DNA from 4 places in the Paenibacillus sp. SAFN-054 genome. Region 1 is predicted to be linked to each of the others. Evidence: riboswitches for the same ligand, from Rfam matches in the RefSeq annotation. Region 1 holds a riboswitch; each other region holds the start of a gene.
The links. A riboswitch is a leader RNA that binds a small molecule or an ion and turns the genes downstream of it on or off. The one in region 1 is predicted to bind cyclic di-AMP.
Positions count from the first base shown of each region.

Region 2: linked by a shared signal. The riboswitch ahead of ACTHPM_RS14625 (hypothetical protein) and the one ahead of ACTHPM_RS22355 (TrkH family potassium uptake protein) in region 1 are both predicted to bind cyclic di-AMP.
Region 3: linked by a shared signal. The riboswitch ahead of ACTHPM_RS27155 (C40 family peptidase) and the one ahead of ACTHPM_RS22355 (TrkH family potassium uptake protein) in region 1 are both predicted to bind cyclic di-AMP.
Region 4: linked by a shared signal. The riboswitch ahead of ACTHPM_RS11780 (alpha/beta fold hydrolase) and the one ahead of ACTHPM_RS22355 (TrkH family potassium uptake protein) in region 1 are both predicted to bind cyclic di-AMP.

Region 1 is NZ_JBQCKS010000005.1:246,704-252,758, reverse strand. Features, by position in the region: gene ACTHPM_RS22360 (CPBP family intramembrane glutamic endopeptidase) at 1-908, opposite strand, end outside; cyclic di-AMP (ydaO/yuaA leader) riboswitch at 1,170-1,309, shown strand; gene ACTHPM_RS22355 (TrkH family potassium uptake protein) at 1,378-2,718, shown strand; gene ACTHPM_RS22350 (potassium channel family protein) at 2,779-3,447, shown strand; gene ACTHPM_RS22345 (cation:proton antiporter) at 3,467-4,711, shown strand; gene ACTHPM_RS22340 (LysR family transcriptional regulator) at 4,845-5,756, opposite strand; gene ACTHPM_RS22335 (succinate dehydrogenase cytochrome b558 subunit) at 5,994-6,055, shown strand, end outside.
Region 2 is NZ_JBQCKS010000002.1:693,109-699,163, forward strand. Features, by position in the region: gene kdpC (potassium-transporting ATPase subunit KdpC) at 1-545, opposite strand, end outside; gene kdpB (potassium-transporting ATPase subunit KdpB) at 611-2,641, opposite strand; gene kdpA (potassium-transporting ATPase subunit KdpA) at 2,711-4,390, opposite strand; gene kdpF (K(+)-transporting ATPase subunit F) at 4,428-4,505, opposite strand; gene ACTHPM_RS14625 (hypothetical protein) at 4,647-5,039, opposite strand; cyclic di-AMP (ydaO/yuaA leader) riboswitch at 5,171-5,348, opposite strand; cyclic di-AMP (ydaO/yuaA leader) riboswitch at 5,456-5,669, opposite strand.
Region 3 is NZ_JBQCKS010000012.1:17,370-23,424, reverse strand. Features, by position in the region: gene ACTHPM_RS27165 (M1 family metallopeptidase) at 119-2,107, shown strand; gene ACTHPM_RS27160 (hypothetical protein) at 2,119-2,952, shown strand; cyclic di-AMP (ydaO/yuaA leader) riboswitch at 3,248-3,387, shown strand; gene ACTHPM_RS27155 (C40 family peptidase) at 3,393-3,857, shown strand; cyclic di-AMP (ydaO/yuaA leader) riboswitch at 4,243-4,380, shown strand; gene ACTHPM_RS27150 (C40 family peptidase) at 4,384-4,875, shown strand; gene ACTHPM_RS27145 (GNAT family N-acetyltransferase) at 5,118-5,609, shown strand; gene ACTHPM_RS27140 (c-type cytochrome) at 5,766-6,055, shown strand, end outside.
Region 4 is NZ_JBQCKS010000002.1:66,160-72,214, reverse strand. Features, by position in the region: gene ACTHPM_RS11790 (LysR family transcriptional regulator) at 1-824, shown strand, start outside; gene ACTHPM_RS11785 (5-methyltetrahydropteroyltriglutamate--homocysteine S-methyltransferase) at 956-2,095, shown strand; cyclic di-AMP (ydaO/yuaA leader) riboswitch at 2,388-2,591, shown strand; cyclic di-AMP (ydaO/yuaA leader) riboswitch at 2,663-2,818, shown strand; gene ACTHPM_RS11780 (alpha/beta fold hydrolase) at 2,968-3,762, shown strand; gene ACTHPM_RS11775 (TetR/AcrR family transcriptional regulator) at 3,883-4,449, shown strand; gene ACTHPM_RS11770 (ABC transporter permease) at 4,569-5,690, shown strand; gene ACTHPM_RS11765 (ABC transporter ATP-binding protein) at 5,690-6,055, shown strand, end outside.

The sequences.
Region 1 (6,055 bases):
AACGTGGCTACTGCAAAATAAAAAACGCTCAGAAAGATGCCTCTTTTAAAGGAGGTGTGATGCCGTGTCAATGCGCTGTAGACGATGGCGAGCACGCCGAGGGCAAACGTGAGCAGCCCGTAGCCCACGATGGTAAGCCACTTGGCTTTGGTTGTTTCCTTATCGACATAAGCTGCATGGCCTTCAGGAATGGAGAAGGTCGGCTGGAAGGAATGAATGGCATTGTCTTCGAATGCAAACCTGAGCTGCAGGTTCGAGCTGCCGATGGCTTGGCTTGGATCTGTGTATACGAGTCCTGCTCCGCCGTCCCCGGCAGCTGCCTCCAGTTTGGCCGGATCGAGGCCGGCCTGCTTGATCCACGGATCGGCGAGCTGCTTTTTATCCTGAAGGGTTAAGTCTCCCTCGACGATGCGCAGCTTGTTGTCCCGTTTTTCCTTATTGGGCTCGGCCATCGCTGCAGAGTACCGGGAATATTGCGGCGTCAACGAGAATGCGATGGGCTTGCCTGACTTCATATGTATGTCGATGTTGGCGTAGCCGCCATCTCCCTGCTCTGTCAGCCGCACGCGGAAGACGTCGTAGGGATAGTTTTTTTCGTATGTTTTGTTGTATTGGTCCAGCAGCTTTTCTCTCGATAAATAACCATAAAGGTCGGAGCTGGACTGGTAAGTAACTAGCGCCTCGTCTCCCTTGTCAATCTGGAGATGAAGCGAATCCTGCGCGAATGCCGCGGCGGCTTTTTGCGCCTGCTCCTTGCTGATCACCTTCGCATCTTGCTGCTCGAGCGTGTCCGAAGCGGTGGAAGGCAGGATCTGGAACAGGACGAACAGAACAAGACCAATGACCGCGAACACGCCCAGCCGCTTGTAATTCGCCTTGAGCTGGAGTGGTTGTCCGACGGGATTCATGAGATGCCCCCTTTTTTAATAGTGAAATGATTGGTTATATACATAGTATAAACGTAAACATAGCATACGATGTCCCAGGAATGCCAGTTTTCGCGGAAAGAGTCATGAAAATACGATGAAAACGAAGAAAAGAAGTTGTAAACTCAAGAGAATGGCAGACTTTTATGAGAATTGTGATGCAATCAGGCTGTATTCCGAGTTTTTCATACGAATTATGGCTTTGTGATGTAAAACAATAAGGATTATAATTTTGATGCAATTGAATAACACGCGCCGAATTTCAGTTTGAAAACGGGGGAACCATTATTTAGGGGTGAATTTCGCTTGAATAGGAGCGAATAGGGCAACCTGTGCATGCCCGAATCCGTCAGCTAACCTCGTAGGCGTTATGCAGCAGGAGCCCAAACCGAAAGGCATTGGATTTCCGATGCTTTTTTTCTTTTGACTTTTTTCGTAAGAGGTGGATATGTTGACAGCTAAATTCAAATGGTTTCGATTGGCGCCCCCGCAAATACTTGTTTTGGGGTTCGCCGCTATTATCCTGATCGGGGCCATACTTCTCACCCTGCCGATATCCAACACGACGGGCAAGCCGCTTCGGTTTATCGATGCCTTGTTCACCGCGACGTCGGCGACATGCGTTACGGGTTTGGTTGTCAAAGATACAGGTACTTTTTTCAGCACCTTCGGACAAGTTGTGATCATGCTGCTTATCCAGGTGGGGGGACTCGGTTTCATGACCATGGCAACCCTGTTCTCGCTCGTTCTGAAACGCAGGATCTCGCTGCGCGACCGCCTGATTCTGCAGGAAGCCATGAACCAGAATACAATGGAAGGCATCGTGCGTCTGATCCGCAAGGTTCTGCTGTTCTCGCTCCTTATCGAAGGCTGCGGCGCCATTCTGTTCGCGGTTCGCTGGTCCTTCGACATGCCGGTGGGACGGGCCATCTACTTCGGTATATTTCATGGCGTATCCATGTTCAACAACGCGGGCTTCGACCTGTTCGGCCATTTCAATTCCTTGACCGGGTATGTGTACGATCCGCTCGTGAACTTTGTCGTGATGTTTCTGATTGTATCTGGCGGCATTGGCTTTATCGTCTTGTCGGATTTGGTGGAATATCGCAAGAACCGGAGGCTGTCCCTGCATTCCAAGATCGTGCTGTCCATGACGGCGGCGCTGATCCTGATCGGGGCTCTCGTTATTTTTGTGTTCGAGTTCACCAATCCCAAAACGCTCGGCTCCTTGAATTGGGGCGGCAAAGTGCTCGCATCCTTCTTCCAGTCGGTGACGCCGCGTACGGCAGGCGCTAATACGATTGATCTGGCAGGCATGCGGCAGGCATCCCAATTCTTCATGGTCATACTCATGTTCATCGGCGCTTCGCCGGGATCGACCGGCGGCGGTATCAAAACGACGACCTTTACAATCATGGTGGGCGCAGTAATCGCCATGATCCGGGGCCGCGACGATATCGTGCTCTTCCGTTACCGTCTTGCACAGGAACGCATTTTTAAGGCGCTGACGATTACGTTCCTGGCTTTGTTTTTGGTGGTCGGCGTCGCGATGGTGCTTTCAACGACGGAAGACAGCAACTTTCTGACGATTTTGTATGAAACGACTTCGGCCTTCGGCACGGTCGGCTTAACGCTCGGCCTGACGCCGCATTTGTCGCTGGTAGGGAAGATTCTTATCAGTCTGACGATGTTTGCCGGACGTCTCGGTCCGCTGACGCTGGCCTATGCGCTGGGTCCGAAGAAAGGCAAGGAATTGTATCGCCATCCCGAAGGGAAAATTATTATCGGGTAGATGCCGGATTAAGTATAGAGAGACAAGAAATTTGATTATATAAGGAGTATCGGGAGAGAGATGAAAACACAGCAGTTTGTCGTGATCGGTCTGGGACGTTTCGGTTCCAGTCTTGCACTGGAGCTGATCGATCTGGGGTATGAGGTGCTAGGCATCGACAAAAATGAAGAGGTCGTCAGCAATATGAGCGAATACCTGACCCATGCGGTCGTGGCGGACGCCACGGACGAGGAAGTATTAAAGTCGCTGGGGATACGGAATTTCGACTGCGGCATCGTGGCCATCGGGGACGATATCCAGATGAGCATTCTCGCGGCGATTTTGCTGAAGGATCTTGGCGTGCGAACGGTTGTCGCCAAAGCGATCTCGATCCTGCACGGGCGCGCGCTCGGCAAGCTGGGCGTGGACCGGGTCATTTTTCCGGAACGGGACATGGGAATCCGCGTGGCGCATCAGCTGGTAACGCCGAACCTGCTTGATTATATCGAGCTGTCCAAGGAGTACAGCATCGTCGAAATGACGGTGCCGAAAGCGCTGGATGGCAAAACGTTAAGCGAGATCAATACCCGGGCCAAATTCGGCTGCAGCATCGTCGCGCTGCATCGTGAAGGAAAGATCATTGTTGCTCCAACCGCGATGGACCAGCTTCATGTAGGGGATATCATGGTCATTATTGGCTCCAATTCGAATATCGACCGCTTCGAGAGCGAAGCCGTGAACGTAAAATAGAGCAGGAAGTGACAAAGCCATGGAGTCCTCGACGACTGAAATTATCCATCATATTTTAATTTTGCTGTTATTCATCATTACCGTCGGGATGCTGGCCGGAAGGCTGGCGTCCTGGCTCCGTTTGCCCGACGTGGCCGTATTCATCATCGCCGGCATGGTGCTTGGAAGAGGCCTGCATCTGATCAATGCCTCCAGCAGCTCGCTGATCAATCAGCTGATCCTGACCGTGGGGTCGGCGCTGATTCTGTTTGACGGAGGCCGCAACTTACGGCTCAGCGGACTGAAAAAAGTGTGGATCAGCCTTTCGCTGCTTAGTGTTCCCGGCGTCATTATCACGACTGGCGTCGTAGGCCTCGCCGTGCATTATTTGTTCGGGCTGGACTGGATCTTCTCCTTTCTGGCGGCTGCGGTCATTGCTTCGACCGACCCCGCTTCGATCATTCCGGTCTTTAAGCAGGTCAAGATTAAGGAGCGGGTGAGGGAAACGGTGGAGAGCGAGTCCGCCTTCAATGACGCAACGGGCTCGATTCTGACCTTTGCGCTGCTCGCGGCGGTGACAGGCGGCGAGTCTTTGCATGTCGGAAATATGGCATGGGACTTTGTCAAAACAGCCGTCGGCGGCATTCTCGTCGGAGCGGTCGTCTCGACAATCCTGACCTATCTCGTTGCGCATTTCCGCCTTGGCGTGCTGAAGGATTACACGACGATCGCCATGATTGTCGTTGCACTTTCTTCCTATTTAATAGGAGACTTGCTTCATGTGAGTGGCTTTATGGCGACGTTCGTGGCCGGTCTGATCTGGGGCAATGCCGATACGATGGGACTTTCCATGGATGACAAGCTGGAGGAAACGGGAAGCTTTGCGGATAATACCAGCGTGATGATGCGGATGCTGATTTTTATTTTGCTGGGAAGCCAGGTCGATTTCAAGGTGCTTGGCGAATACTTCTGGCAGAGCCTGATCGCGGTGCTCGTCCTGATGTTTGTTGCCCGGCCGCTGACGATTCTGCTGTGCGCCTTGCCGGACCGCAAGGTGAAGTGGTCCTGGCGCGAGCTGCTGTTCATGATGTGGGTACGCGAAACCGGCGTCATTCCGGCGGCGTTGTCCGGCTTGATTGTGGGGATGGGCGTCCAGCATGCCAGCGCGATTTCGGCAATCACGTTCATGGCGATCATGCTGACGATTCTGCTGCAGGCCAGCACCACGGGGCTTGCTGCACGCAAGCTGGGGCTTGAGATTAAGCCCGGGACGGAAGGGCCTTAAGACGGCAGGCTGAATCATTCGGAAGTTTGGTTGAAGCGAAGCTTTCTTGGGTACAAACATAAGCTGCTCTTCAGGCGCACGAAATATGGCGGAGAAGGGCAGCTTTTTGTGTAAACAGCCCTGACTCTAAGATTCAGAGTCCGGTGGATTGTACATACTGGCCGAAGATAGACTTGGTTTCTTCGATCCAGCGTTTGGCACCGGCGCTTAATCCTCCGTTCTCGGAATAGATCAGCGAAGTGGTACGCCTCGTTTCTTTGAGCGCCGGAATATGAATACTCACCAAATCGTTGTCTTCCAGGAGCTGACGGCGCAGATACGATTTGGGAAGCAGGGCAGCTGCCTTACAGGCAGGCAGGAGCCGTACGATGGCTTCGAACGAATCCATCTCCATGCGGATGTCCGGTACGACGCCAGCGCGATGAAAGAGCTCATCCGTTAGTTTGCGGTACCAGGTTCCCGTTGAAAAAATAATCATGGGGAGGCCGTGAAGCTCATCCATGCCCACCTCGGCCTGCTCAGTAAGCGGATGATTTTTGTGGAGGATGAGCTCCAGGTGATCGTCAAACAAGGCCGTACACCGCAGGCCGGGTTCTTCGATGGAGGAGGCGACAATGCCCGCATCCAGCTTTTTGTCCCGCACGGCAGATACGATCTCATGCGTCTTCCCTGTGATGAGCTTGAGCTCGGCCGTCGGATGCTTCTCCATAAAAGCGGTGACGAGCGGCGGCAGCGTCGTTTGCAGGGTGGTCAGACTGGCTCCGAGCGTGACGGAAATTTGCTCGTCTCCTTTATATTTGGCGATCAACTGTATGAATTTCGCCTGCTGCTGCCGCTGCTCCAAAGCGAAGTTATACGCGGTCTGTCCGAATGCGGTAAGCTCCAGTCTTTTGCCGCGGCGATTGAAAAGACTGACGCCGAGCTCGTCCTCCAGTTTGGAGATTTTGCGGGACAGCGCAGGCTGAGACAGATTGAGCAGCTTGGAAGCCTTATTCAGGCTGGACTGCTCGACGATGGTGGCGAAAACGTCCAGATCCTCGAACATGCGAAAATCACCTCCTTTGATGTATTATGAAATAGTTCACAGCGAGTTTGTACGCCTTATGTTATATATGCATCTAGATTATAACGATTAATAATTATATTGCAATTCCATTATAAGAAAAAAAAGAGTAACATGAAATGTGCCACAAGTTGTTCACACTTTAAAAGAGAATAGCTGTGAAATGTCGAAAAATGAATTTTGAAAACGTTGTAAAGTGAGAAAGGGGCACGTCAATCTATGAATGGTTATTCTTCCAGAAAGCTGCATTCGCTTCTTGGAGTCATTCCGCTCGGCTTGTT
Region 2 (6,055 bases), on a different contig from region 1:
AATACGCCAAGCTCCCTGCCTTCCGTGTGTTTCTCCACCAGCTGCTTTAGCTGCTCCTCCGGAATGCCACGCAGCCCGCTGATCCGCGGAATCTGAACCGACGCGGAAGCCGGCGTAATATGCGGATCCAGGCCGGAACCGGAATTGGTGATCAGGTCGATCGGCACTTCACTGACAGGAACCTTAGGATTCTCCTTCTCCCACTGCGTGATCGAGTCCTTCACCCGCTGCAGCAGCTCCGGATTGGACGGGGCATAGTTTTTGGAACCCGAGCCGGCGCCGTCGTTGTCGATGCTGGAGATCCGCCCTTGGAAAAAGGATGGATCCGCAAAGGTTTGACCGATCAGCTCCGAGCCGACCGTACGGCCCTCGCCGTCCTTGACCATGCTGCCATTCGCCTGGTGCGGGAAAATCAGCTGCGCCAGCCCGGTGCTGGCCAGCGGATAGGCGATGCCGCAAATCACGATGAACAATAAGCTGGAGCGCAGTGCCATGAGCCAAATGGAGCCATGCGACACTTCTTCGAATTTCGCCGTTGTCTTCATTGTATATCATCCTTTTTCATAAGCTTGTGATGGGAACTTGCCCATTCTCTCTATAAGTTAACGCCTTAAATCCACAGATGTACGACAAGGTCAATCAGCTTGATGCCCGCGAACGGCGCGATCACACCGCCGAGCCCGAAGAGCATCAGGTTCCGGCTTAAGAGGCGCGCCGAGCTCATCGGCTTATATTTGACGCCTTTCATGGCCAGCGGGATGAGCAGCGGAATAATGACCGCATTGAAGATCAAGGCGCTCAGGATGGCCGACAGCGGCGATCCGAGATGCATGATGTTCAGCGCATCCATTTGCGGGATGGCTACCATGAACATCGCCGGGATGATGGCGAAATATTTGGCCACGTCATTCGCGATGCTGAAGGTGGTCAGCGCTCCGCGCGTCATCAGCAGCTGTTTGCCGATCGCCACGACTTCAATGATTTTGGACGGATCGGAGTCCAGGTCGACCATGTTCGCCGCTTCCTTGGCGGCTACCGTGCCGCTGTTCATCGCGATCCCGACATCCGCCTGGGCCAGGGCCGGCGCGTCGTTCGTGCCGTCCCCGGTCATGGCGACGAGCTTGCCTTCCGCCTGCTCGCGCCGGATGACGGCGATTTTGTCCTCCGGCTTGCTCTCGGCAATATACTCATCCACGCCGGCCTCCCGGGCGATCGTGGCAGCGGTCAGCGGGTTATCCCCGGTACACATGATCGTCTTGATCCCCATCTGCCGCAGCTGCTCGAAGCGTTCCTTCATCCCCGGCTTCACGGTATCCTTCAGATGGATCAGCCCGTAAATTCGGCTGTCCACGACGACGGCCAGCGGCGTGCCGCCTTCGGATGCGATGGCGTCGGACTTCGCCGACAGGTCGGACGGAATGCTGCCTCCTTGCGACTGAACCCACTGCCGGACCGCATCGACCGCGCCTTTGCGGACATGGCGCCCATCCTGCAGATCGATGCCGCTCATCCGCGTCTCCGCCCTGAATTCGATAAATTCGCCGCCTGCGGCAAGCGTTTCATCATAATGCATCGTTTGCTTTTTCATCAGCTCCAGCACGGAGCGTCCCTCCGGCGTTTCATCCTTAAGCGAGCTTATCGCGGCCCAATAAGCCGTTTCGGCCAAGGATGCGTTCCCGGTAGGAATGAATTGGCTTGCCATCCGGTTACCATAGGTGATGGTGCCGGTTTTATCCAGAATCATCGTATTGATGTCGCCGGAGGCTTCCACTGCTTTACCGGACATCGCCAGCACATTGAACTGGGTTACGCGGTCCATCCCGGCAATCCCGATGGCGGAGAGCAGTCCGCCGATGGTCGTCGGGATCAGGCAGACCAGCAGTGAAATCAATACCGGGATGTCCAGTGATACGCCCAGATGCTTGGCAATCGGCGCCAGCGTCACGACGACGATCAAGAAAATGAGCGTCAGCGTCGTCAGCAGCGTGTTCAGCGCAATTTCGTTCGGCGTTTTTTGGCGCGACGCGCCTTCGACGAGCGAAATCATCCGGTCGATGAACGACTCACCGGGGTCGCTCGTAATGACGACCTTGATCTGGTCGCTGACCACCCGGGTGCCGCCGGTCACGGAGCTGAAATCGCCGCCCGCTTCCTTAATTACCGGTGCCGACTCGCCGGTGATGGCCGATTCGTCGACGGAAGCGAGACCTTCGATGACTTCGCCGTCTCCCGGAATCATTTCACCTTGCGATACGACGACCATATCGCCTTTGCGCAGCTCGGTCGAATTGACGACCTTGATTTCGGAACCGACTATTTTGTTTGCCGTCGTTTCCTTTTTGCTCTTCTTCAGGGAATCGGCCTGCGCCTTGCCCCGCCCTTCGGCGAGCGCCTCCGCGAAATTCGCGAACAGGACCGTAAAGAGCAGGATCAGAAACACGGTCAGGTTAAAACCAAGACGCCCGCTTGTATTGAAATAGGCCGGAAACAGGACCATTAACAGCACGACCAGGGTGCCCACTTCCACCACAAACATGACCGGATTTTTCATCATGACAACCGGGTTCAGTTTGATAAAGCTATCTTTCATGGCATGCTTGATGATGCTGCCTGTCAGCATGCTCTTGCGTTGTCCGCTCATGACTCTCTCCACCTCATTTATTCTAGGAATTGAAGCCATTCCTTAATTTCAGCATTGTTGGGCAATCCGCTATCGCAGTGTCAGATATTCCGCTATCGGACCTAACACCAGCACCGGCAGGAAGGTCAATGCCCCGATCAGGAGCACGGTACCGACCAGAATGCCTGCGAACAGCTTCGTATCCGTATGGAAGGTGCCGATCGATTCAGGTACTGTTCTTTTCCGGGACAAGGAGCCTGCCACGGCCAGAAGAGCAATAATCGAGACATACCGTCCGAGCAGCATGACAAGCCCTGTACTGACGTTCCAGAACACCGTATTATCGCCCAATCCTTCGAAGCCGGAGCCGTTGTTCGCCGCGGAAGACGTATACTCGTACAAGGATTGGCTCAGCCCGTGATACAGCGGATTGGACAAGCCGTCCGTTCCCAGATGGGTCATGAACGAAATGGCCGTCGGTGCCAATATGATGAGCGGATGCGCAAGGATCGCGATGGCGATCAGCTTCATTTCCCGGCTCTCGATTTTGCGGCCCAGAAACTCCGGTGTCCGTCCGACCATGAGGCCGCATATAAAGACGCCCAGAATCGCATACATCATCATGTTGACGAAACCAACGCCCTTGCCGCCGAACACGACGTTCAGCATCATTTCGGCCAGCGGGGCCAGCCCGCCAAGCGGCGTCAGCGTATCATGCATGTTGTTGACCGAACCGGTCGTCGCCGCGGTGGTCACCGCCGTAAAGAGCGAGGACTGCGCTACGCCAAACCGGACCTCCTTGCCCTCCATGCTGCCTTGCGCGCTGTTGATGCCCAGCTCGTTAATCAGCGGGTTGCCGCTCTTTTCCGAGAAATAGGCCAGGCACAGGAACGCAATGAACAGCGTCATCATGGCCGTAAAGATGATCCAGCCCTGCTTGCGGTTCTTCGCAAAGCGCCCAAAGGTATAAGGCAGCGCCGCCGAAATCGTCCACATGCTCAAAATTTCGATCACGTTCGTCAGCGGACGCGGATTCTCAAAGGGATGCGCCGAGTTCGCTCCGAAGAATCCGCCGCCGTTCGTTCCCAAATGCTTAATGGACTCCAGCGAGGCCACCGGCCCCATGGAAATATGCTGCACGGCTCCGCCGAGCGTATTGACCGTTACAGTAGGATCCAGCGTTTGCGGGACCTGCAGCGCCACCAGCACCAAAGTCACGATCAGGGCAAGCGGCAGAAAGAGACGGGTATGCGCTTTGACGAAGTCTTCGAAAAAGTTCCCCAGGCCGCCCCCTCTGCGGGTAATCCCGCGCATAAAAGCAATCGCAATGACAAGGCCCGATGCTGCGGACGTAAACATCATCATCGTAATGACAATCATCTGTCCAAAATAAGACATGCCGCTCTCGCCGCTGTAATGCTGAAGATTCGTGTTCGTCATGAAGCTGATGACGGTATTAAAGGAAAGGCTTGCTTCCATATTCCCCGTTTGATTCGGGTTGACCGGCAGCCCTCCCATCAGTCTTAGAACGATATAGCTGACCGCCACGAGCACGATGTTGGTCGCAATCATGCTGAGCGCATACTTTTTCCAATTCATGCCTGAGCGGTTTTTCAGGCCGATGATACTGTAGAACAGCTTCTCCACGGGCCCGAAAATCTTGTCCGTACGGTTCGCCTCGTTGGAGAACACATGATATATATAGCTGCCTACCGGCTTGACCAGCAGAAGCAGTACAGCAATAACAATACAAATCTGCAGGATATCCAAAATTGCTTCCTCCTCATAAAAAGCGGTTATTCATGCTTTAAAACCGTTCCGGATGGATCAGGGCATAGACCAAATAGACAAATACGAGCAGCGCCAGGACCATAACCACGATCATTTGTCTTCCCCTCCCCCATCCACGACATGGCCGCACCACATCAGGAACAGCAGAAAGACGCCGAATACTCCTGCGAGTGTCAATATCATCAGAAAGTCCATCATGCTACAATTCTCCCCTTTTACATTCCCGATTGAGCTATTATTTCAGCAAGAACCCGACCTCGCCGTTCAAGGTATGGATGATGTGATTCGCTCCGAGCCCCCGATAAATTCCCGGCGAATTGTCCGCACGTGTAATGACGTAGATGGGACGTGACGTCCAGGGTCTGCAGATTTGCAGGTACCGGCAGGTCAGATTGAGGCTGTTCTCAAAAATAAAAATCCGGCCGACCCGCTGCCCGGGAACGACCCACTCATCCGTATGGTTCGTATGAATCCGAATGATGTGCGTCGCCCCAAGCTTCCTCAGATCGCGTTCTTCCTTCAAACTATTGGTGAGCACGGCAAAAGGCCGTTTAAGATAGATCAAAAGCTTAATAAATTTGCGGCCGGCCTCATTTGGCGCGGTTACGATGATGAGTTCCTCATCCACGACTTTGCGTTCCTCCTTCTGGCAGCTTCATCCGAGCCTGCAAATAAAAACGGCCGCAGGGAAAGAGGACCTTTCCCGCGGCCGATCAATTCATGACGAAAGAAAGCCATGAAAATATGCTCACGACAAATGCTGCCTCTCCCTATACGCTTACGAGGTTAGCTGACGGATTAGGGCGTGAGAGTCGCCCTTCCCTCATTGTCCCTTCTTGGGACAGAGGAATTCACCCCGGCTTCGTATGCCCGTAAAGCCATACGATGCGTTGGTTCCCCCGCTTCCGGCCCGGCCGGAATTAAGCGTTAAAGACATTCACATGTAATTTGGTTTGCTGCTTCCAAAGCTATTTTTGGCAATAAAAAACCACAGAGGTCAATTGATCCCCTGTGGTCGACGGATATCGATCACAAGTTTCATCATTCCTCTCTCAAACAACGCTTACGAGGTTAGCTGACGGATTCGAGCGGTGAGAGTCGCTCTACCCGTGTTTCGGATCCATGGCATCCGATTGTCACGGGATTCACCCCTGCGGCATCACCTGCTTCCGACTCTCACACCGGATAACTGGGATACGCGCGATTGGTTCCCCCGATTTCCGCCCTTTCGCGGGCAGAAACTCAGCGATTCAAAAATGGAAACGTCTTGAATTACGATTTGAATCATACACCCGCTTGCAAATCATGTAAAGGTACCGCGAAAACCCTTAGCGTTTAAAATGTAATCATTTTCGCTAAGGTTATCGCTTACAAAAGTTTATATCTCCTCCAAACTCACGGATACTCCCTATTTCACCGGTTCTTGCAAAAGCTGCTTTAGCCTTCGTTCCTCCATTCAGCCCATAAGCATCGTTTTTTTATAAACCGGCGTGAGAGGATGCAAATGCGAGATAACCGAAGATAAACAACCATCCTGAGGGCAGGTCCGGCAGGAATGCTCCGAAACCGGGTGCCATATCCGCAAACCTGCGGCCTCTTCTGTTTTACAAACCCTACGGCATCCTATATCATAAATGCCAGTTT
Region 3 (6,055 bases), on a different contig from region 1:
TTGATATATAGTGAACGAAGTTCAATTTATGAAGCGACTTAATTTTATTTTAACTAATAATCGCTGGAAAGCCAACATATACATGCTGTAGATGCTTGTCAACGGGAGGTATTCGTATATGGCTCCAGCACGCGCCAAAATCGTCTTTTCATCCATCTTCGTCCTTTGTCTCCTGCTTGCAGGGACAGGGTGGCTTCTCTTCAGGGATGGTCCGGAATCGCAGGCTTCCTATGCTCCGAATCGGGCCAAGCCTCCCAAGGTATCCGCTCCGATTGTCCAAAAGGAACCGGTTCAGCAGCCGACAGCCGAAATTCTCAGCAATCGGATCGTGGAGTATCACATTGATACCACGCTCGATCCTGACAATCGCACCCTAAAGGGAACCCAGACGCTGACATGGACGCATCCCGGCAAAAAAACGGTGAACGAGCTCTACTTTCACCTGTATCCCAACGCTTTCTCATCCATGGACTCTACCTTTATGAAGGAATCCGGGGGCAAGCTCCGGAATGACGCGATGCCTGCGGACGGCTTCGGCTCCATCGCGATTACCGATATCAAAACCTCTGAAGGCCTGTCGCTCATGCACCGTATTCAGTATGTCCAGCCCGACGACGGCAATGCCAAGGACAAGACCCTCGCCAAAGTGCGCCTTCCCAAACCCGTTAAGGGCGGGGAAAGCATCACGCTCAGCATCCAGTTTGAGGTCAAGCTCCCCAAAATATTCGCTCGGATGGGTACTGCCGATGATTTTGTCATGGCCGGGCAGTGGTTTCCCAAAATCAGTGTCTATGAGCCTGCCGGTGTAAGGGGCCGCCAGACCGAGGGCTGGAATTTGCATCAGTACCACGGGAATTCCGAGTTTTACGCGGACTTCGGCATTTACAGCGTCCGCATTCATGTGCCTGAGAACTACATCGTCGCAGGCACCGGAATCATGCAGTCGTCCCAGATCCGCAATCACGAAAAAGTCTATCAGTTTTATGCGGATGATGTGCATGACTTTGCCTGGTCCGCATCCCCGAACTTCGTCTTCGCCGAGGAGCCCTTCTCCTCAGCCGAGGTGCCTGGCGTACGGATCAAGCTGTATCTCGATCCGGCCCATAAAGACCTGAAGGAAAGATACTTCTTCGCTGCCAAAGCCGCTCTGAAGTACTTCAGCAAGTGGTATGGCACGTATCCTTACTCTACCTTGTCCATTGTCGTCCCGCCTGAATCAGGCAACGGCGCCGGGGGCATGGAGTATCCGACACTGGTTACGGCATTCGGAGCGAAGGACGATTCGCCCGGCTACGACCTCGAGCGGACCGTCATTCACGAGATCGGTCATCAGTATTTTTATGGCATGCTGGCCAGCAATGAATTTGAGGAGGCTTGGCTGGACGAGGGCTTTACCTCATACGCAGAAGATAAGCTCATGGAGCAGGAATATGGAGTTATCCCGAACCTTCCGATCCAGGCCTCGATCATTTCCTCGCCGATGACGCTAACGCAGGAGGCTTGGAAATACGGCTCGCAGGATCAGTACGCCCTCAATGTTTATTACCGCGCCAAGCTGCTGCTAAAGGGCATGGAACAGCAGGTCGGTTCGCAAACGATGAACAAAATCATGAGTACGTACGCCAAAAAGTATCGGTTTAAGCATCCAACAACGACCGATTTTCAAAAAGTGGCCGAGCAGGTCACCCGCAAGTCATGGCAGCCCTTCTTCGATCAGTATGTCTACGGCAGCCAAATGGCGGATTTTGCCGTCGACACCATCTCCGTGCGCAAAAAAGCAGCCGACGGAGGGAAGCCCATGTATGAATCCACCGTTCAGATCTCCAAAAAGGGCGGAGACTACCCTGAAGTGCCCGTGCTGTTTACCTTTACCGACGGACATACGCTAAGCAAGGTTTGGAACGGGACAGGCGACCGCACGGCGTTCAAGCTGAGCTACAGCGCACCTTTGGCTTGGGCCATGGTCGACCCGAAATACTCGATTGTGATTGAGAACAAGCATATCAATAACTATTTAAAGGCGGATATGGACCGCGAGGTGCTGGTCCGCTGGAATCTTGGCATCACCAAGCTGATTGAGACTCTGCTTGGAAGTCTGTCCTGGTGAGGTGAGAAGCGGTGAAATCCCATATTGCAAATGGCTGGAAAAGTCTTAAAAATCAATTTTATATCGTCATCATTCTCTTTTTGTACCAGCTGATCTGGGGATATTTCCTGTACCGCCTGGTCCATTCGGCAGTGACGCCGCTGCTGATGCGTTATCCCGATCCCCCGCCGAACGAGCTCAGCCAGCTGCTGTTCTACATCGAAGGCAAGACGAGTCTTTCCACGAGCGGAACCGTCCATACGTACTTCTGGATCCTGCTTTCGATGTTCGCGCTGCGCATGCTGCTGACACCCTTCATCCATGCTGGCATCTATCACGGATTGCACAAGGAGCGCGAAGGAGATATCGGGCTGCATTTCTTCAAGGGCATGAGACGTCACGGGAAGGTCGTCTTTCTCTTCCACCTGGCGGAATGGATATGCATCGCGGCACCCGCGTATTGGATCTTGCCCAAGCTGTATAAGATCCTTCTTAGCGGCGTCCAGCTGCCATCTCTTGCACTTCAGGTCCTTCCGTACGCGGCTGCCTGGCTTCTGTACAGCTATATGATCCATCAGCTCATCCTCTTCATGCAGTTCGGCAAGACCGGCGGCACCGGCTTCCTGGCACCCTTATGGCAATGCCTGCGCGGTGCGCTGCCTCTGGTGGGAATTTCCCTCACTTTGGGGATGGCGAGCTTGCTTATATTCAGTCTTTTTACGGGCATCTCCCTCTTCTGGGCCGGCATCTTCGCGCTGATTCTCCAGCAGGGCTATCATCTGGTCAGCTGCATCATGAGGCTATGGGGCATTTCGACCAAATTTGATCTGTGGTATCGGCTGGCTCATAAGGATGCGGAAAAATAAAAAAATTATTTTTTGTGGTTAAACAGCCAGCAGCATTGGATTGGTTAATTTTTTGTCATCACTTCAATCCCCTGATAGAAGAAAAACCCCTCCCTTTCGCATGTAAAGGGCAGGGGTTTTGTTCGTTTAAAAGTGCCTTAAGTATTTGCCAAAGCGCGAATCGTCTGATACAATAATCCGAGTACGAACTTAGTAACAACTTTGTAATTTTTGCTGTAACTATTCCACTGTACTGTAAACGAAATTTTAAACGACACATTCCAATTGATACCATGCCGTCATTCACGTTTCAGGTGCCTGATCAAGGCCGAATTCCTTGGCACCGGGAAGCGGGGGAACCACTTTGGGTGAATTGATCTCGTAACAGAGGGATCATAGGGGACTACCTTCTACCGAATCCTTAAGCTAACCTCGCAGGCACTCGGAAGGGGTTTATTTTTTTGAAAAAGAAGTTTGCAGCCGCTGCGCTCGGATTAACGCTTATGTTCTCGATGGGAACCAGCGTATTCGCCGATTCCTCATTGAATAACGTTGTCCACAAAACGATTGGTGTTTCTTACAAAACCGGCGGAACCACGACGAACGGGTTCGATTGCTCCGGATTTACGCGTTATGTATTCCAAAAGCTGGGTGTTTCCATTCCTCGCCAATCCAGCGCACAGTATAAAACAGGCACTGCGGTCTCCAAAAGCAACTTGAGAGCCGGAGATCTGGTATTCTTCAATACGACTGGCGCAGGCGTTTCCCATGTCGGGATCTACGTCGGAAACGGAAATTTTGCTCATTCATCCTCTTCCAAGGGTGTTACGATCAGCAAGCTTAGCAACAGCTACTTCGCCAACCGCTACATTGGCGCCAAACGAGTCATGAGTACGGCTAAATACAAAGCTGCCGTTTATAACTAATACTCTCTCCCATACACATATCTTAACTTAAGGCCCGCACCGGGGATTTTTGCCGAAATCCCTCTTGCGGGTTTCTTGTTACTTATTAGACGGTTGAAATGCCTAAAAGGTAACAACTTTTCGCAAAAAAATTTTAGGAGCCTTCAATTCGTGCTCCTTCTTACGCCTCATTTACCCACCCCGCCAACAAATAAACATTTTTTCCTATAAAATGCTCTAAAAAATGCCTTATTTTTAAAAAAAGTTGATTATTTATAGCCTTTATTGATAGAAACAATTGCCAAACGCAAATTCCTTTGCTACAATAGTCCCAGTGAGTTAGTAACAACTTTGTAATCTTTGCTGGACCGTTTATGAATAGAACGTTTCCTGATGTATATAGTGTAGAGAATCTATGCCGAATTTCCTCACACTAGGGAAGCGGGGGAACCATGATGGGTGAATTGATCTTGCAACAGAGGGATCATAGGGGACCTTCTACCGAATCCTTAAGCTAACCTCGCAGGCACCGGAAGGGGTATTTTGTTTGAAAAAGAAGCTAGCAGCAGCAGTCATGAGTTTTGCCATCGTATTTACCGTTGGAGCCGGAAGCGCTTTCGCGGACTCCAAAATGGACAAAGTGATCGATGATGTCATCGGCACCAAGTACAAAACCGCAGGAACGACAACGAGCGGATTTGACTGTTCCGGATTCACGATGTACGTTTTCAAGCATTTGGGGATCAACCTGCCGCACCAATCGGGCTCCCAATTCAGCATGGGTTCCGCTGTATCCCGCAGTAATCTGAGAGCAGGAGACCTGGTATTCTTCAATACTTCCGGCTCCGGCGTTTCCCATGTCGGAATCTATGTCGGCGACGGAAAGTTTGCGCATGCCTCGACTTCCCGTGGTGTTATTGTCAGTTCGCTTAGCGACAGCTACTACGTCAACCGCTACGTTGGCGCCAAACGAGTCATGAGCACGGATACCTACAAGTCCGCCGCCGTTGATTCCGAAGACAATGATGACGTGCAGTAATGCCTGACTGTCTTGAACGGTTTGTACGACCACCCGTACTTTGAGATTTTTGCCGAAATCTCAAAAGGCGGGTTTTTTTGTGGGCATCTGAGGCTGTATATCATTACCATATGCTGCCCACATTATTTGTTTACCCTTCCTTCCGCCAAATAAACACCCTAAAGCCTTAAGGAAGGAATAGTTTCGCAAAAAGTTTCAAATCCTATGGTTTAGCGCTGTCTCTCAAGGAAAGGGGATACGCCATGAATGATTCCAAACGTTTTTTCACCGTTGTTCCCATGAGCCGCGAGCAGGCTGAAACGTGCTGCTCCTGGTCGTATGAGCCCCCTTACGATGCGATTTACGGCTGGCTGCCTTGGCCTCAGATGGAGGCGCTCGGAATCGAGCTGGGCGACCCCGAGGTACGCAAACAGCAGTATGTTTCGGTTCTGAATGCTGAGGGCACCCTGTGTGGCTTTGCGCAGCTTTTTCCGATGGTTAACGTCATCCGCCTGGGAATCGGTATGCGGCCTGATTTATGCGGTCAGGGGCTGGGTAAAAGCTTTATACATGCCATCGTGCATGCGGCCAAGCAGCGCTATCCCGGTTTGCCCGTGGATCTGGAAGTCCAGGACTGGAATCAGCGGGCCATTCGGGCCTACCTGAAGGCTGGTTTTATGATTACCGATACGTATGAAAGGCAGACCCCTGAAGGGATCGGATGCTTTCACTGCATGGTATATGAGGAAGAATAACCGATCGTCAATGATAAATGGTACAAAATTGTGTATATTTCAAGGCTATGCCCCGCTTTCGTTTGCTTTTTTGTCACAAACTATTTGATGTACCGGCTTGTTCCGTTATAATGAAGAAATGAAGAACTGCAGTTTACATAGAAAGGACGAAAACGGATGCAAAAATGGATCATGAGCGGTGTCGTAGCAATCGCATGCGTATTTGCCATTGTGCTCATGTTTACACTGCCTGGCAAAGAGCAAGTAGCTGAAGAAGAAAAACCATCCATGCCTGAGGTAACGATGGACGCTGCATCGGCTGAAGCAACCGTCAAAGCCCAAGGCTGCCTTAGCTGCCACGGTGACCAATTGCAGGGCGGTGTAGGGCCTAACCTGCAAAAAATCGGTTCCCAGCTTTCCGCAGAAGAAATCTATACAATTGTTACTAAAGGTAAAGGCGGCATGCC
Region 4 (6,055 bases), on a different contig from region 1:
GCCTGTCCAATGCGATCAAGGATCTGGAGGCGGAAATTCAGGTGACGATATTCGAGCGAACCAATAAGGGGATTTCACTGTCCAAAGAGGGGGCAGAGTTTCTCGGATATGCCCGCCAGGTGATCGAGCAGGCGGAGCTGCTGGAGGGCCGCTATTTGAACGCCAAGCCTTCCCCGCAGCATTTTTCGGTATCGACGCAGCATTATGCTTTTGCGGTCAACGCCTTCGTAAACCTGGTACGGGAGTATGGACATGAGGAATATGAGCTGGCTCTGCGCGAGACCAAGACCCACGAAATCATCCAGGATGTCAAAAGCCAGCGCAGCGAAATCGGCATCCTGTATCTGAACGAGTTCAACAGCAAAGTCATCAACCGATTGTTAAAGGATGCGAATTTGAAGTTTACGAGCCTGTTTACGGCCAAGCCGCATATATTCATCAGCGTGCATAATCCCTTGGCCAAGCAGGCGTTAGTCACAATCGACCAGCTGCAGGATTATCCGTACCTGTCGTTTGAACAGGGGGAGTTTAATTCTTTTCACTTTTCCGAAGAAATTCTCAGCACGCTGTCTCATCCGAAAAGCATCCGCGTCAACGACCGGGCGACGCTGTTTAACCTGCTGATCGGGCTGAATGGTTACACGATATCGACGGGTGTGCTGAGCGCCGATCTGAACGGCAATGAGATTATCCCGGTTCCGCTGGATATCGAGGAGACCATCAACATCGGGTGGATTTGCCACCAGAATGCCGCTTTGACCAAACTGGCTGCGGCCTATATCGAGGCGCTGCAGGCCGCTATTGGCACCGTTCGGGTTTTATAAGTTTCATCGTGAATTTGTTATAGCTTTTGACTATAGCCAGCTATAGTTAATCGGAGTTACGGTATAACCGGAATTGTGTGATATCTTTCTCTTATCGAGTTGAAAACTTAAGCGCCGAAGGAGAATGAACGATGAGCACAATTAGGGAACAAGCAAAACGAAGACAGGCAACCCCTTATAGATACGACCATGTCGGAAGCTTTCTGCGTCCGGAAGTACTGAAGGAGGCACGGAGCCAGTACCAGAAGGGCATCCTATCGGCCGGAGAGTTGAAAAGGATCGAAGATGATGAAATCGTCAAGCTGGTGGAGAAACAGAAGGAAGTCGGCTTAAAAGCGGTGACGGACGGCGAGTTTAGGCGTTCCTGGTGGCATCTGGATTTCATGTGGGGGCTGGATGGCGTCGAAAAACAGGTTGTAGATCGCGGATATGTATTCCAGGGTGAGGAGACGAGAGCAGAAACCGCGCGTCTCTACGGGAAAATCGGCTATACGGGACATCCGTTCGTGGAGCATTTCAAATTTTTGAAGCAGGCTGCGGGCGATGACGTCGTCGCGAGACAAACGATTCCTGCGCCGGCCCAGTTTCTGGCCGAGCTGCAGCGGGCGGAGAACAAAGAAAGCACCGAAGCGTTCTATACCAGCACGGAAGAGCTCGTAGCAGATATCGCTAAAGCCTACAATGCGGCCATCCGCGACTTTTATGAGGCAGGCTGCCGCAGCCTGCAGCTGGATGACTGCACATGGGGCATGCTTTGCGACCCGAACTACTGGGAAGCTAGGCAGCAGGAAGGCGTCGACGTCTCGGAAATCACGAAGCAGTACGCCAAGCTGAACCAGGAAGCGATTACCGGCCTGCCGGAAGATCTGATCATCACGACGCATGTGTGCCGCGGCAACTACCATTCGACTTGGGCTTCCGCGGGCGGTTACGGGCCGGTAGCCGAAACGCTGTTCGGGGTGGATCATATCGACGCATTTTACTTGGAATTCGATACGGATCGGGCAGGAGACTTTGCCCCGCTGAGATTTATAAAGGATCAGCAGGTCGTGCTGGGGCTGCATTCCTCCAAGACAGGCGACCTGGAAGACAAGCAGGAGATCGTGAGCCGGATCAGGGAAGCCGCGAAGGTGGTGGACATCAACCACCTCTGCCTTAGCCCGCAGTGCGGATTTGCTTCGACCGAGGAGGGGAATATCCTGACGGAGGAAGAGCAGTGGAAGAAGCTGGCCTTTATCAAGGAGATTGCGGACGAAGTCTGGAACGAATAATATAGAAGCTTTAAGCCGGGATTATAAGCAAACCGCCCCTGAACATGCATTCAGGAGGCGGTTTTTGCTTGTTCTCTGATGCCGCTGTCTGAAGGAAAAGGGAATGGAACAAAAATGTTCACCTAAACGAAAGCAACGAGGAGCTAATGAACGAAAAGATAAGACTTCTCAGGATAAGTGCCTGCTATTTCAGGAAACGCAACGAAAAAGCCATTAATTCTGTGGAACCCATGCTTTACAGTTTGCCTGCTCAGGCGTATATTCAGTTCATTGTTAGCTTTTGAAGGAATGACACGGAATTACGCTGAGTTTTCGCTTGTGAAAAGCGGGGGAACCACGAACCGCAATGAACGGATTTTGCCGGATGGCCGAATCTGTCCATGCATGGGGTGAATCGGAATAAGTCATGGAGGGGAATGACATCCATGCCGTCCGTAGGGCAACTCTCACTGCCCGAATCCGTCAGCTAACCTCGTAAGCGTCGCTAAGAGAGAGGAGTGAAACTGTGAGCTTTTAAAATCAGCACAGGGTATCCGCTCTGTGTTTTTGTGTGCGCAAATTGAATAGATGTCTATTTCGCTGAATTTCCGCCAGGAGCGGAAAGCGGGGGAACCGGCCGTGACAGAAAGGTTGTCACATGGGGTGAATCTCATTGTAATGAGTAGGGCTACTCTGAAGTCCGAATCCGTCAGCTAACCTCGCAAGCGTATCAAGAGAGACGATCCTTACGATGCGATGAATCAAGGCTTTTTTGGCCTTGCCCTGAAAGCGTTGAAGAGAGGTCCTCTTTTCAATGCTTTTTTTGTTGTCTTTTTTATCTGCCTGAGGGAAGGCATCTTAGACATCATGTTAAGGTAGAGAGGAGAAGGAAGTTGCCCAACATACAAGTAAACGGAACAACCCTATATTACGAAACACACGGCAGCGGCGCGCCAATCGTCTTTATCCACGGACATCTTTCGACTCATCATATGTTTGAGCCGCAGGTCGAATATTTCAGCAAAAGGGCCAAGGTGATTGTGCTCGATTTAAGGGGCTATGGCAATTCCGGCAAATTAAACGTCGAAGTGGAGGATATCATCGATACGCAGTGCATGGATCTGAACGAGCTGCTGGAAAAGCTGGATTTGACCAAAGTCACGCTCGTCGGTTGCTCCAGCGGCAGTCTGCTTGCCCAAAAATTCGCTGCTTACCAGCCGGATAAAGTGAATGCACTCGTGTTGGTTGACAGCTATTTCTACGGTCCGTACGGAACCCGCAGCGGGATTTGGAAATTTTTTGAGGCCTGCAGCTGGTTGTCCTATTATCTTCCTGCGGAATTCTTTCTCCGGTCGCTGCGGGTGACATATAACCGGTGGGTACCTGCATACAGCATTTTGCGGGATGAGCTCTTTCACAAGCGTCCGACGGAGTCGATCAAGCAGCGCATGGCCCTGCTCAAAATCGACATGGACTCGAATTCGACAAGGCTGCGAATGCCCATTCTATGCGTAGCCGGCAGACAGAGCGAATGGTTCGTCAAACAAATGAACAAGGCTGCGGAGATGTTTTATTACGCCCAGAAAGCCGTCATCGACGATGCCATTTACCCGAGCCATCTTTGCCAGCCTCAGGAGTTCAACCGCATTCTTCTCAACTTCATGATCGATGAAAAGGTGATGGCATGAACCCGAATCCGTCAAGGGCGCCATCCTCCTTAAAAGAAACAGTAACAACGGCAACCGATTGCTGTTGTTGCTGTTTTTTTGTTAAACTGATCTTACAAGACGGAAAGGAGACGATCCACATTGGGTAGAAAACAATCTTTTACGGAAACAGAGCTGCTTGACGTGACGAAAAGATTAATATTGGAGCATGGTTACGACGGATTTCATCTTAAACTCCTGTCACAGCATCTCCCTGGAGCCAGAAGCACGATTTACCAATATTACTCCAATAAAGAAGAAATCGTTGCTGCTTGTATGAAGCGGGTGATTTCGAACGTATTAGAAAATGCATCATCCATCGATGAGACGGACCCTATGATCGCTCTCCGACAGTTACTTCATGTTTATGTTGAAGAATCCAGGCTTCATCAACTCCTTGGTGATGCTCAAAAAATACATTCAGATCATATCAAGGTGATCGATGATCTTCAATTTATTGAGAGGGCGCATTCGAGTCTCAAGGTTCAGCTCGCACGCTTGTTTGAACAGGCACAAAAGGAGAACAATTTAAGGGAGGATATTCCCCTACCGGTACTTATCGGTACTTTTTTTAACCTGATTAATACTCCGAATATGCTGAATGTCCCGACAGATCAATGGAGCGATCTCTTGTTTCAAGTATGGATCGGAGGCTCGGGGAGGTCATAGAAACTCGAATCTATTTTGACACAAGTGTCAAATATATGATTTAATAGATGGGGACTGCGATGTGGTTCGTCTATTTTGACACAAGTGTCAAATAATTAGGAGTGAGGAGTTGGAATCGCATGTTTTTGGCTATGAAGGAATTAATGCATAGTAAGATGAGGTTTTCCATGATTGTCATTATCTTTGTGCTTATCGCTTGGTTGGTGTTCATCCTGTCTGGCTTGGGCAATGGTCTATCGACGCTTGCCGCGTCCGTACTCAAGAACATGAATGCCGATTATGTTATCTTTCAGCAAGGGTCGCAGTCTTCCATGAGCAAATCCCTGCTGTCCGATCAATTGGTGACCGAAGCAGAGAAATTACCTGATGTAACAGCTGCTTCACCTATGGGAAATTCCATGGCAACAGCGCTCAAAGGGCACAGCAACAAAAATGAGGACAAAGTCGACATCGCCATCATTGGGATCGAGCCGGGCAGCTTTTTGGAGCCGTCCATCGTTGAAGGAAATCGTTTATCTCCTGATCAACCGAAAAGTGTCATTGCGAATATCACCATGAAGGATAAAGGATTTAAACTTGGGGATACGTTCCAATTAGACGGTTCCACAGAGTCGCTGACCATTATCGGATTTGTGGAGGATCAAACCTACAACCACGTATCAGCCGTGTTCACACCCATATCTGAATGGCGTAAGATCGCCTTTGCGGCACCGGGTTCGGATAAAGGAATCGCAAATCCTGTAAATGCAATTATGCTGCAAGGTGAACATATTGATTCAAGCTTGGTAAACGGTAAGTTATCGAATACCGATACTGTGACTCGAGCGAAAGCCGTGCAGGGAATGCCAGGTTATAAAGAAGAGAACGGTTCGATTATGATGATGCTTGCATTCCTGCTGGCGATCTCTGCATTCGTTCTGGGCGTGTTTTTCTATGTCATTACGATTCAGAAGACCAACCAATTCGGGATTATGAAAGCCATCGGCGCAAGGAACGGATTCTTGGGCAAAGCGATTATGTCCCAAGTGTTCGTACTGTCGCTGACCAGTATTATTATCGGAATTTTGCTTACTTACGGGACGGCGGCAATGATGCCTAAGGCGATGCCATTCAAGCTCGAAACAAATCTGGTCATCGTATATTCGGTGGTCCTGCTTGTCATCGCATTGCTCAGTTCTTTGGTATCGGTTCGCAGAATTACAAAAATTGATCCGCTGAAAGCGCTCGGGAGGATGGAATAATGAATCAAGGCTTACAGCTCAGTCATATCACAAAGTATTATGCCGAAGGCAGTCACCGGATCGCTGCGCTCGAGGATGTCTCTATTTCCGTTGAACCAGGCGAATTTGTAGCAGTGGTCGGACCTTCAGGTTCTGGCAAGAGTACCTTCTTATCCATTGCGGGAGCGCTGCTCAAAGCTTCCGAAGGAGAAATTAATCTGAATGGGCATAACCTCTCCAAGCTTTCGGATAAAGAGCTGTCCAACGTGAGGCTTAGGGAAATCGGATTTATTATGCAGTCATCGAACTTGGTTCCCTATTTGAACGTTCTGGATCAATTGCTTTTAGTAAAGAAGATGTCCGGGAAGGTGACGGCAGAGGATAAA